DNA from 3 places in the Bacillus sp. N5-665 genome. Region 3 is predicted to be linked to each of the others. Evidence: riboswitches for the same ligand, from Rfam matches in the RefSeq annotation. Region 3 holds a riboswitch; each other region holds the start of a gene.
What was found. A riboswitch is a leader RNA that binds a small molecule or an ion and turns the genes downstream of it on or off. The one in region 3 is predicted to bind S-adenosylmethionine.
Positions count from the first base shown of each region.

Region 1: it holds a riboswitch for S-adenosylmethionine, as region 3 does, so the genes downstream of both, metK (methionine adenosyltransferase) here and MNO09_RS29905 (ABC transporter permease) in region 3, are expected to answer to the same signal.
Region 2: it holds a riboswitch for S-adenosylmethionine, as region 3 does, so the genes downstream of both, MNO09_RS29155 (methionine ABC transporter ATP-binding protein) here and MNO09_RS29905 (ABC transporter permease) in region 3, are expected to answer to the same signal.

Region 1 is NZ_CP093325.1:695,523-699,883, reverse strand. Features, by position in the region: gene MNO09_RS05965 (MogA/MoaB family molybdenum cofactor biosynthesis protein) at 1-405, opposite strand, end outside; gene MNO09_RS05960 (hypothetical protein) at 737-916, shown strand; gene MNO09_RS05955 (hypothetical protein) at 923-1,102, shown strand; gene metK (methionine adenosyltransferase) at 1,144-2,343, opposite strand; SAM riboswitch class I at 2,513-2,634, opposite strand; gene pckA (phosphoenolpyruvate carboxykinase (ATP)) at 2,863-4,361, shown strand, end outside.
Region 2 is NZ_CP093325.1:5,186,060-5,190,420, reverse strand. Features, by position in the region: gene pruA (L-glutamate gamma-semialdehyde dehydrogenase) at 1-1,142, shown strand, start outside; gene MNO09_RS29165 (hypothetical protein) at 1,336-1,473, shown strand; gene MNO09_RS29160 (cysteine hydrolase family protein) at 1,718-2,281, opposite strand; SAM riboswitch class I at 2,522-2,627, shown strand; gene MNO09_RS29155 (methionine ABC transporter ATP-binding protein) at 2,751-3,770, shown strand; gene MNO09_RS29150 (methionine ABC transporter permease) at 3,760-4,361, shown strand, end outside.
Region 3 is NZ_CP093325.1:5,337,570-5,341,930, reverse strand. Features, by position in the region: gene MNO09_RS29920 (multidrug effflux MFS transporter) at 1-398, shown strand, start outside; gene MNO09_RS29915 (hypothetical protein) at 646-1,149, shown strand; gene MNO09_RS29910 (DUF3951 domain-containing protein) at 1,168-1,329, opposite strand; SAM riboswitch class I at 1,512-1,617, shown strand; gene MNO09_RS29905 (ABC transporter permease) at 1,752-2,669, shown strand; gene MNO09_RS29900 (ABC transporter permease) at 2,687-3,691, shown strand; gene MNO09_RS29895 (ABC transporter ATP-binding protein) at 3,648-4,361, shown strand, end outside.

The DNA of each region.
Region 1 (4,361 bases), 880 kb from region 3:
TTTGCGCCCAACTGTACCGCCAATCGCTCTACTTAACATTGCGCTGCTTCCGATATCTTCTAAATAACTAATCATGCGGAACAACTCACCAAACCCGACAATTTCTTTATCTAATAACGCTGACACTGCTTCAATCGTCACATCACGTTTCGTAATACCAGTACCTCCATTTGTTAACACGACATCAACATCTTCCCTATGATAACCAGCTAACACTGCTTGCTGAATACTTTCTTTATCATCTTTTACAATTTCATAAGAGGTCACTGTATGGCCTGCTTCTTTTAACAATTCATGTAATAGTTGTCCGCTCTTATCTGTCTCTTCCGTACGTGTATCGGAAATCGTCACGACCTTACAACGCACTTCTTTTGGCGCTTGTTTTTTATGTTCATTGACACTCATTTTTCATCTTCCCTTTCATTTTCTTGTAAACTTATGTATGAAGCAAAGAATTCAACATGATACAATATAAGTACATTTATCTATATAAAGGATCTTATTTATGTTTTATAACATAAAACGATACGTACCCATTATACCATTCCTAATTATTTTATCCCTTTTTCAATGTATCGCTTACGGGTTTGATATTAACTTTTTAAAATTGTATGTGCTTATGACTGATGGTGGTATTCGTTACTATTTGACTAGCACATTAATTCCTCTCGTACTTGCCTATATAGTAGATTTTATTTTTAAACATTCAATCTCTAAATAAGGAGGTCCACATATTATGGAACTTTATAAAAAATTAACAACAACATTTATCCTCTTATTTGTCGCTTCCATTACTGTTGGCTTTTCTCTAAAAGGCGCAATTCCATACGCTACATTAGTAAGCATTATATTCGCAACACTATTTTTACTAAGCAGTGCCTTTTGCGTGGGTAAAGCACGTCAAATGAAAGGTTGATTACATATGTTCGAGAAGAAACCAATCCTTTGTAAATCATGTGAAAAGGAAATACAAACGTATGAAAAAGCATGGATTCATATGCCCTTTCCAGCAAGTGGTATGACTAATATGAAAAAGTATATTGAGCTAGACGGCGAAGTTTATTGTGGTTCTTGCATCCAAGTAGTAAATAAAACAAAATAAAAAAAGCTTTGCGCTCACGGCGCAAAGCTTTTTTTCATATATTATAGACCAGCTTGCTCTTTTAAAGCTGCAGCTTTGTCTGTACGTTCCCATGATAGATCTACATCAGTACGTCCGAAGTGGCCGTAAGCTGCTGTTTGTTTGTAAATTGGGCGACGTAAGTCTAGCATTTTAATAATACCAGCTGGGCGAAGATCGAAGTTGTTACGAACTAGTTCTACTAGTACGTCTTCAGATACTTTACCAGTGCCGAATGTATCAACTGAAATTGATACTGGTTGTGCTACACCGATTGCGTATGCAAGTTGTACTTCTGCTTTGTCAGCAAGACCAGCTGCTACGATGTTTTTCGCAACATAACGAGCTGCATATGCTGCAGAACGGTCAACTTTCGTTGCATCTTTACCAGAGAATGCACCGCCACCGTGGCGAGCGTATCCACCGTAAGTATCAACGATGATTTTACGTCCTGTTAAACCAGCATCACCTTGTGGTCCACCAATTACGAAGCGGCCAGTTGGATTAATGAAGAATTTCGTTTCTCCATCCATTAATTCTGCTGGAACTACAGCTTTAATTACATGCTCTTTTAAATCGCGATCGATTTCTTCCCATGTAACATCTGGATGATGCTGTGTAGAAATTACGATTGTATCTACACGTACAGGTTTACCATTTTCATCATACTCAACTGTAACTTGCGTTTTTCCATCCGGACGTAAGTATGATAATGTGTCATCTTTACGTACTTCAGTTAAACGGCGAGCTAATTTGTGAGCAAGCGAGATTGGAAGTGGCATTAATTCTTGTGTTTCATTACATGCGAAGCCAAACATTAAACCTTGGTCTCCCGCACCAATTGCCTCAATCTCAGCGTCAGTCATTAGACCTTCGCGTGCTTCTAGCGCTTGGTCAACACCCATAGCGATGTCAGCAGATTGCTCATCGATAGATGTTAAAACTGCACAAGTTTCTGCATCGAATCCATATTTTGCGCGTGTGTAACCAATGCCTTGAATTGTTTCACGAACGATTTTTGGAATATCTACGTAAGTAGAAGTCGTAATTTCCCCCGCTACCAATACTAAACCAGTTGTTACAGTTGTTTCACAAGCTACACGTGCATTTGCGTCCTTTGATAAGATCGCATCTAAAATTGAATCAGAAATTTGGTCACAAATTTTATCTGGATGTCCTTCAGTTACAGACTCAGATGTGAACAGATGACGTTTTTTTGTCATGTGGTAAACCTCCCTACAGTAATTGTATATATTGTACGGAACTCATCCTTAATTTGCCACAAACTGCGACATACATTTATTCTCCCACACAAGCATACAGAAAAACCTTTCCTACTTTACATAGAGGAAAGGTTTAATTTGCTACTTGCATACTGCTTTTTGCCCTTTGCTCTTATCGTTCGAGACCGTTAGCCTCGCACAGGTTTTAGCACCTATTCACCTGTATTTACCACTACAAATGAGGTTGCTGGGCTTCATCGGGCCTGTCCCTCCGCCAGCTCGGGATAAGAGAGTATCCGTCCCAACCTATACTAAAGAAATGATATTCATTTGTCAATTAATATTCACATTTTCCTGAAAGTTTTTCTCAATACGCCTGGAATGAAATATTAATAAGGAAATAATACATTCACACAAACAAAAAGAAATAAATAGTATACATTATTTATATAATTGTGTTATACTCTTGTTGGGGATTACGAGAAATATTTCATTAAATGAAAAGGATGGTATATAAATATGAGTACTGTGAATGTCCAAATTGGTTTACACGAATTATTGAACGGAAGCAATGCACAGATTCAACTAAGTGTTCCGCAATTAGTGGAAAAAGTATTAATGCGAAATGAAGGGAAATTAACTTCTACTGGTGCCGTTTCTGCTTCAACAGGAAAATATACAGGACGTTCTCCTAAAGATAAATTTATTGTGAAAGAAGCATCGGTTGCTGACAAAATTGCTTGGGGAGCAGTGAATCAGCCGATCTCTGAAGAACATTTTAATAAATTATATACTAAAGTTTTAGAATACTTAAAAGAAAAAGAAGAGTTATTCGTCTTCAATGGATTTGCAGGCGCTGACCGCAATTACCGCCTACCAATTCAAGTTATTAACGAATATGCATGGCACAATTTATTTGTACATCAATTATTTATTCGTCCAACTGAAGAAGAATTAACAACTCATGAATCAGAGTTCACAATTGTTTCTGCACCGAATTTCAAAGCTGATCCAGCTGTTGACGGTACAAACTCTGAAGCATTCATTATGGTTTCATTCGAAAAACGTATCGTACTAATTGGTGGTACAGAATACGCTGGAGAAATGAAAAAATCAATCTTCTCTATTATGAACTTCTTACTACCTGAACAAGATATTCTTTCTATGCATTGCTCTGCAAACGTAGGTGAAGAAGGCGACGTAGCACTATTCTTCGGTTTATCTGGAACAGGTAAAACAACATTATCTGCTGATCCACACCGTAAATTAATCGGTGATGATGAGCATGGTTGGTCTGATAACGGTGTATTCAATATTGAAGGCGGTTGCTACGCAAAATGTGTAAACCTTTCTCACGAGAAAGAACCACAAATTTTCGATGCAATCAAATTTGGATCTGTTTTAGAAAACGTTATCATTAATAACCAAACGCGTATCGCAGACTATAACGATACTACTTTAACAGAAAATACTCGTGCTGCATACCCTATGCATGCGATCGACAATATCGTACTGCCAAGTGTTGCTGGACACCCAAATACAATCATTTTCTTAACTGCTGATGCATCTGGCGTATTGCCTCCAATCAGTAAGTTATCAAAAGAACAAGCTATGTATCATTTCTTAAGTGGTTACACTAGTAAACTAGCAGGAACAGAGCGTGGTGTTACATCTCCGCAAGCAACATTCTCAACTTGCTTCGGTTCACCATTCTTACCACTTGATGCATCTCGCTATGCTGAAATGCTTGGTGAAAAAATCGAGAAACACGATGCGAAAGTATTCTTAGTAAACACTGGCTGGACTGGTGGCGAATACGGCATTGGTAAACGTATGAACTTAGGTTACACTCGTGCAATGATTCAAGCAGCATTAAGCGGCGAACTTGCGAAAACTGAAACAGCTAAACATGACATCTTCGGTCTTGAAGTTCCACTTCACGTACCAGGTGTACCTGACGAAGTGTTAATGCCTGAACAAACTTGGGCTGATAAAGCTGCTTATAAAGAGAAAGCAAT
Region 2 (4,361 bases), 150 kb from region 3:
AAGCAATCGACTTTATGGAATATTATGGTCGTCAAATGTTAAAATTAAAAGACGGTATTCCAGTAGAAAGCCGTCCAATTGAATATAATCGTTTCTCTTACATTCCATTAGGAGTAGGTGTTATCATTTCTCCTTGGAACTTCCCATTCGCAATTATGGCAGGTATGACAACAGCTGCTTTAGTTTCTGGTAACACAGTATTACTAAAACCAGCTAGTACAACTCCTGTAGTAGCAGCGAAATTCATGGAAGTATTAGAAGAAGCTGGCTTACCGGCTGGCGTAGTAAACTTCGTTCCAGGTAATGGTTCTGAAGTTGGTGACTACTTAGTAGATCACCCTCGTACACGTTTCGTGAGCTTCACTGGATCTCGTGATGTAGGTATCCGTATTTATGAGCGCGCAGCGAAAGTAAACCCAGGCCAAATTTGGTTAAAACGCGTTATCGCTGAAATGGGTGGTAAAGATACAATCGTTGTTGATAAAGAAGCAGATCTTGAATTAGCAGCTAAATCTATCGTTGCATCAGCATTCGGATTCTCAGGACAAAAATGTTCTGCATGTTCTCGTGCAGTAATCCATGAAGATGTATACGATCACGTATTAAATCGTGCTGTTGAATTAACGAAAGAATTAACAGTTGCTAACCCAGCTGTATTAGGTACAAACATGGGTCCTGTTAATGACCAAGCTGCATTCGATAAAGTAATGAGCTATGTTGCAATTGGTAAAGAAGAAGGTAGAATCTTAACAGGTGGCGAAGGAGACGATTCTAAAGGCTGGTTCATCCAACCAACAATCGTTGCTGACGTTGCAGAAGATGCTCGCTTAATGAAAGAAGAAATCTTCGGACCAGTAGTAGCATTCTGTAAAGCAAAAGACTTTGATCATGCACTTGCAATTGCAAACAATACAGAATACGGTTTAACAGGTGCTGTTGTTACTAACAACCGTGACCATATTGAAAAAGCACGTGAAGAATTCCACGTGGGTAACTTATACTTCAACCGTGGATGTACTGGTGCAATCGTAGGTTACCAACCATTCGGTGGCTTTAACATGTCTGGTACAGACTCTAAAGCTGGTGGCCCTGACTACTTAGCACTTCACATGCAAGCAAAAACTACTTCTGAAACTTTATAAGAAATAGTAGAAGAGATCTTCGCAGTCTGCGAAGATCTCTTTTTTTTTTTTTTTTTGAAAAAGTTTCTATATTTGGATCAAGATAGATATGAGTAGAAAAACTAATAAAGTAATAAGGTTTACTTCAGTAAATAAGGTATACTATATTTGTTGAATAGATTCTCTTTAAAGACAAGAAAAGTAGGTGAACAAAGTGGGAAAATATCAATTGGATTACAAAAGTCAGGTAGCCGTGGCAAAGTTTCATGAAAAACAGACGCCTGCCAAATTTGATAAAAAGCAGCAAATTGAAAAATTGCGTGCGGAGTATTTGAAAAAGAAGCAAAAATAAACAGATAAATAATATGTTACGTTTTTGATAGGAGAAACCAGTTCTAAGTACCATATATTACTATTCGGTACTTAGAACTAGCTAAACCCTATTAATATCGGGATAAACATGTAAATAGAAACAAAACAACGAGAAAAGTTGACTTATTAGTCATATTTTTTAGTATTCATTTTAAGAATTTCCTGTATAATACAATTTGAAAGAAAATCTATGGTTTGACAAGAAACACTCTTTTCGGTTTTGCTCACTGAAGGGAGTGTTTTTTTGTAGCCAAAAACTCCTCTGTACTCATTACAGTTGCATATACTCCATTTAAACTAGCCAAAATTGTGTTATGAATATAAACGGCCGGTATAGTAGCATTCTTAAAAGAAAGATCTTTTGTAGCACAAGCATCATGTATAACGGTACATGGAAAGCCGAAATCAAAAGCAGCCCTTACGGTAGCATCAATACACATATGAGTCATCATCCCGCATATGATGACGTGCTCAATGTCTAAACGTTGTAATTGTTCTAGAAGATCAGTTTCGCGAAAACTATTTGGATAATGTTTGAGTATAACGGTTTCTTCTCTAAGTGGACGTACGCTTTCATGAATATGTACACCTTCTGTATTGGGTAGGAAAAAAGTAGCGTCATCTTTTATTGCTACATGTTGGATATGAAAAATAGGTTCGTTTTTCGTTCTAAAGAGTTGTAGCAGCTGACTAGCATATTGGCTTGCTTCTACTGGATTACGCAATTCCATCTTTCCATGTGGAAAATAATCATTTTGAATATCAACGAGTAAAAGAGCTGTTTTCATATATTTATCTTCCTCCGATTTCATATTCAAATAATGGTATTCAATTTATAGAAAGGATTCTCCTTTTAAAAAATATGAAGGAGGAGAATTTAACATAACTTTAAAAATCATTATTGTATGTGATTTTTTATTTGAAAATTTTAATAGAGGGATAATTAATATTTTTCTAAAAAATGTATTGACTCTTATTATTCTGAGTTCTATAATGAGAATTAATTAAACGACAATTAAATCGATACATTCTTATCCAGAGAGGTGGAGGGACTGGCCCTACGATACCTCAGCAACGGGTTTTTTAATACCGTGCTAACTCCAGCAAGCCTATGAAAGGCTTGGAAGATGAGAAGATGTGAACGAGTACATATAAGTGCTCTCCTTCTTATCTTTACGGTTGATAAGAAGGAGAGCACTTTTTATTTTACCTCGAAAGCTCTACTTCAAGTTTTTACAGCATATAGGAGGGAAGAAAATGATTTCTTTTAACAATGTAAGTAAAGTATATGAATCAGGTGGGCAATCTGTTCATGCGGTGGAGGATGTAACGTTATCAGTTGAGAAGGGCGAAATTTTCGGTATCATCGGTTTTAGTGGCGCTGGAAAGAGTACGTTATTACGCCTAGTAAATATGTTAGAGAAACCAACGGCAGGAACGATTTCAATAGATGATAAAGATATTACATCACTATCGACGAAAGAATTACGAAAGCTAAGACAAAGAATCGGGATGATTTTTCAAAGTTTTAATTTATTTAATTCAAGAACAGTGTTTGGGAATATTGCATACCCATTAAAGTTAGCGAAAGTACCAAAGAATGAGATAAAAGAAAGAGTAAATGAACTGCTGAAGTTTGTAGGATTAGAAGATAAAGCAAACTATTATCCAGAGCAACTATCAGGTGGTCAAAAGCAACGTGTTGGCATTGCTAGAGCACTTGCAACATCGCCAGACATTCTTATATGTGATGAGGCAACATCAGCTTTAGATCCAGAAACAACGACAGAGATTCTGAACTTATTAAAGAAAGTAAATCGAGAATACAATGTAACGATTCTACTCATTACACATGAAATGCATGTTGTGAAAGAAATTTGTCACCGTGTAGCTGTAATGGAGAAGGGAAAGGTTATTGAAGAAGGAAAACTGTTTGACGTTTTCACACAACCAAAAACAAAGACAACTCAAAACTTTGTACGCTCCATTATTAATGATCATTTACCGGAAAGTGTTCTAGGGAAAATTCAAAATGGTGGACAAATTTATCGCTTAACATTTACTGGTGAAGAGACAGGGCAGCCGGTACTATCATATATCGCGAAAAACTATAACGTCGATGTAAACGTACTGTACGGAAATATTATTGAACTTCAAAATGTGCTATTTGGAAATCTACTTGTAGAACTGCAAGGTGAGCAGAAAGAAATTCAAAAAGCATTACAACATCTACGACTACAAGTGCAGCTGAAGGAGGTAGAAGCTCATGCGAGTTGATTGGAGTATATTTTGGCCCCGCATAGTAGATGCGACGGGGGATACCCTCTTAATGGTAATTGTAACCCTTATATTTGCTACAATTCTTGGTATACCTCTAGGTTTACTATTATATGTAACGAGAAAAGGGAACTTTTTAGAAAATAAATGGGTCTTTTCTATTCTTAATATCATTATTAACACAATTCGTCCGGTTCCATTCATTATCTTCTTAGTAGCTTTAAGCCCACTAACAAGAAGTGTTATCGGAACGACGATTGGAACAGCAGCAGCAATCTTTCCGATGACGTTAGTTGCATCAATCGGTATTGCTAGAATGGTTGAAACAAACCTTGTTTCAGTTCCAAAGGGAGTCATTGAAGCAGCTCAAGCGATGGGGGCTTCACCAATTAGAATTGTTTTTGAAATCCTTGTGCCAGAAGCGTTAGCGCCATTGATTTTAGGTGTTACGTTTATGACAGTTGGTTTAATTGAATTTTCTGCAGTTGCTGGGCTTGTCGGTGGTGGCGGTCTTGGTGACTTAGCGATGACATATGGTTATCAACGTTTTGATACATCAGTTATGTTCGTAACGGTCGTTTTACTTATTAT
Region 3 (4,361 bases):
ATGAGAAAACTTTATTCGTTTCCGGTATTATTATTGCAGCTGTTGGTGGTTTATCTTTACTACTGACAATTGTACTAGGAATAGGTTTAATTGGTGTTTTATGTTCGTTATTCCTTGTTGTATCAAGTGTCGGGGTTGTATCAACAACTGGTTTCTCATTAGCGATGAGAAACCAGAAACAAGCTGCAGGAACGGCATCGGCTTTATTAGGTTTATTACAGTTCATTTCAGGAGCACTTGTTGCACCGTTAGTAGGTATTGGTGGAAGCAACACCGCATTACCGATGGGGGTTGTGATAGCTCTTTGTGAAATTGGTGCTGTGTTATGTTATCTATTTATGGCCAGAAGAAGTGAGAAGCAGTTTGAACTGCAACAAAGACAAAATTTAGAGGCTTAATAAAAAAAGAGCTGATTCAAACATGTGTTGAATCAGCTCTTTTTTCATTTCTTTGAAATAACTTATACAGTGTTGTAAGGTGATGCAAAAGTTATTTGCATAAAGTGACGATACTGTGACAAAAATGTTGGTGTGTATATTAAGGTAGCGTCTTAAGTGTAAAAAGTAGGATGTTCTCGGTATAATAACAAGTGGAGATAAAAGAAACTATAATGAGTAGTAGCTGTAGATAAAAGGAGAAGAAGAGATGAAGAAGGTTTTGGGTATTGCTGTAATGGGAAGTATGATCCTTCTAGCAGGATGTAATGGAAATAAAGATACGAAAGAACCGAAAGAAAAGGTAGAGCAATCTACTGAGCAAACAGAAGAGATGAAAGAATACCGTGCAGTACATGAAAAATACGATATGAAAATGAATAAAGAAATTAATAAAGCACTACAGTTATTTGAAGTGGCAAAAGAAAAGGGCGGTAAGGAAATAACGAATGCTAACTATAAAGAAGATGTGCAAAAAGTAACGACTAGCATGCTAGAAGATATTGATAATATACGTAAAGAAATTCGTGTTCCAAAGTCGAAAGAGCAAGAACATGAGGTATACGCTGGTTTCTTGAATGAATCGGAACAAGCAATGAAAAAATTACAGAAGTTAGCTAAAGAAGAAGACTCATCATTGATTCGTGATATAGAAATTAACTTTGCAACAGCATCAACATACTATAAACGTTTTCAAGCAGAAACGAAAAAATAACCTTGCGCACGCGCAAGGTTATTTTTTCTTCTTACCATCTCCGTCTTCATTCTCGGATACTAATACATTCTGTTCTTCGTGAAATGCAGAGGTTATTTGTCCGGTAATATTATCGAATGGAGTATAAAAAGAAATGATACGTTTCTTTTTAATAAAGAGTTTATCCCGTAAAACCCCCACTGATTAAAGTTTCACTTTATAGAAGCCGATGATGACAAGTATAACGGATTGTTAAGGGTAACTCTATAGTAGTAAGAAATAAAAACTGATTTTTCTAAATATATCCAATTTAATTGACTTTTCATTTTTTCAGAATTATAATTCAAAATATACAATTTGAACCAAATAATAATATAGCAATTTACTTATCCAGAGAGGTAGAGGGACTGGCCCTATGACACCTCAGCAGCGGGTTCTGTAACAGGAACACCGTGCTAATTCCAGCAAGCAAGTCTTGAAAGATAAGTGATGGGCCTTCGTTTATTCAGCCTTGATCTTATTTTTTAAGATCAAGGCTTTTTGTGTTTTAAGAAGCGGAAAAGTAATAGGAACAAATATGTCAATAAAACAAAGTAAATACATTTGTTTAGGGGGTTATTGAAGTGTATGTTATTAAAAAACTATCGGTTATGGTGTTCACGCTATGGGTCATTACAACAGTAACATTTTTGATTATGCATATCATTCCAGGGGATCCATTTTCATCAGATGCGAAAATCTTTCCTGAAGAAGTGATACAAAACATGAGAGCGAAGTATCACCTTGATGAACCGTTATGGAATCAATATGTTGCTTATTTAGATGGCGTAGTTCATTTTGATTTTGGTGAATCTGTTCAATCCACAGGTCAAGGTGTATCAGAAATTATAACGACAGGATTTGGTCCATCAGCGATTATTGGTTTACAAGCACTTGTTATTTCATTATTAGTCGGAATTGCAGCAGGTACATTTGCAGCTCTATATCATGGGAAAGTAATTGATTATAGTGTGAGCTTACTCGCGATTCTCGGTATTTCTATTCCAAGTTTTATTTTAGCACCACTATTTATACAAGTATTTGCTATTCAATTTGAACTTTTACCAGTAGCGTCTTGGGGCACATTCGAACATACGGTATTGCCATCCTTTGCATTAGCGTTAGGACCAATCGCGGTTATTACAAGATTTGTTCGCTCTAATATGATTGAAGTTTTGCAGAGTGATTATATTAAGCTAGCGAGAGCGAAAGGCATACCAATTAAGAAAATCATTATAAGACATGCTCTTCGAAATGCGATTGTTCCAGTACTTACATTTGTTGGACCGTTAATGGCTGGACTTTTAACAGGGACTTTCGTTATTGAAAAAATATTTTCCATTCCTGGTCTAGGAAAATATTTTGTAGATAGTATTTTTAACCGGGATTATCCGGTCATTATGGGAACAACGATTTTCTATAGTGCATTATTAATTTCTTGTATTTTCATTACAGATATTATTCACCGTATTGTTGATCCGCGTATTCGTTCTATTACGTAAGGAGGGGGGACATTTAAATGGGAGCTTATGAAATCAATAAACAGTTATTAACGAATGAGGAGAAAAAAGAATTAACGATAAATAAAGATCAGCAAACGATTAGTCGAAAGAAGGAAGTGTTTCGCAAGTTTATATCAAACCCTATAGCAGTTTTAGGGGCAGTGACGTTATTACTAATTATTATTTTCTCACTGGTTGGCGAAAGTTTAACGTCATTTACTGCGAGTGAACAAGTGAAAGAAGCAACTAATTTACCTCCTAGTAGCGAGCATTGGTTCGGAACTGATGATTTAGGAAGAGACATATGGGCGCGTACTTGGGCTGGTGGAAAAATTTCACTAACAGTTGGATTAGTAGCAGCAGCGCTAGACATAGGTCTTGGTGTACTGATCGGAGGTTTTAGCGGATATGTAAGAGGGCGTAATCGTCTTGGAACGTTAATAGATGAATGGATTATACGAGGGATTGAAGTGTTATATGGTATCCCATATTTATTAATTGTTATTTTACTATTGATCGTGATGAAACCAGGACTTTTTACAATTATAATTGCTCTTGCGTTAACAGGATGGATTGGCATGGCACGTCTCGTTAGAGCGCAAGTCTTGTCTTTAAAACAAAGAGAATTTGTTATTGCAGCAGAGCGATTAGGTACATCGCATATGAAGATTATATACGGACATATCATTCCGAATTTAACAGGCATTATTATCGTAAATTTATCATTTACAATTCCAGCAGCTATTTTCTCAGAATCATTTTTAAGCTTTATCGGACTCGGAGTACAATCACCAGCAGCGAGCTGGGGAACGATGACGAACGATGCACTCGGGACACTACTAAGCGGAGAATGGTGGCAATTATTCTTCCCAGCAATCATGATTGCACTCATTATGTTTGCATTTAATGCAATTGGTGATGGTTTGCAAGATGCAATTGATCCGAAGATTGTAAAACGGAATCGAAAGGAGAAAAAACATGGGACAGCTCTTATCTTTAGAAAACGTAACATTGGCCGTTGAAAAAGAGAATAGTAAGCAAGCAATTGTGAAGCATGTTTCCTTTTCTATTAATGAAGGTGAAATCGTTGCACTTGTAGGAGAAAGTGGTTCAGGAAAAAGTGTTACAGCACAATCTATTGTCGGATTAAATCAAGAATCTATTCACATTGATGACGGAAGCATCTCTTTCCAATCTCAAGGATTGACGAATTTACAAGAATCAGAATGGAATCAAATTCGAGGGGAAGATATTTCGTTTATATTTCAAGACCCTCTGTCCTCTTTAAATCCGACGATGAAAGTAGGAAGGCAAATTACAGAAGTGATTTTGCAACATGAGAAAAAATCGAAAAGAGAAGCAAAAGAAATTGCGATTAACTTATTAAATGATTTAGGGATACATGAAGCAGAGAAACGTTTTGAACAGTACCCACATCAATTAAGCGGAGGTATGAGGCAACGTATTTGTTTAGCAATTGCGTTTGCGTGTCACCCAAAGCTCGTTATTGCAGATGAGCCTACAACTGCATTAGATGTAACGATTCAAAAGCAAATTATGGGGTTATTAAAAGAGCGAAAAGAAAAACAAAATACGAGTATTTTATTAATTACCCACGATTTGGCACTTGTACGTGAAGTAGCAGATCGAGTAGTTGTGATGTACGGGGGACGTGTTGTTGAAAAAGGGACG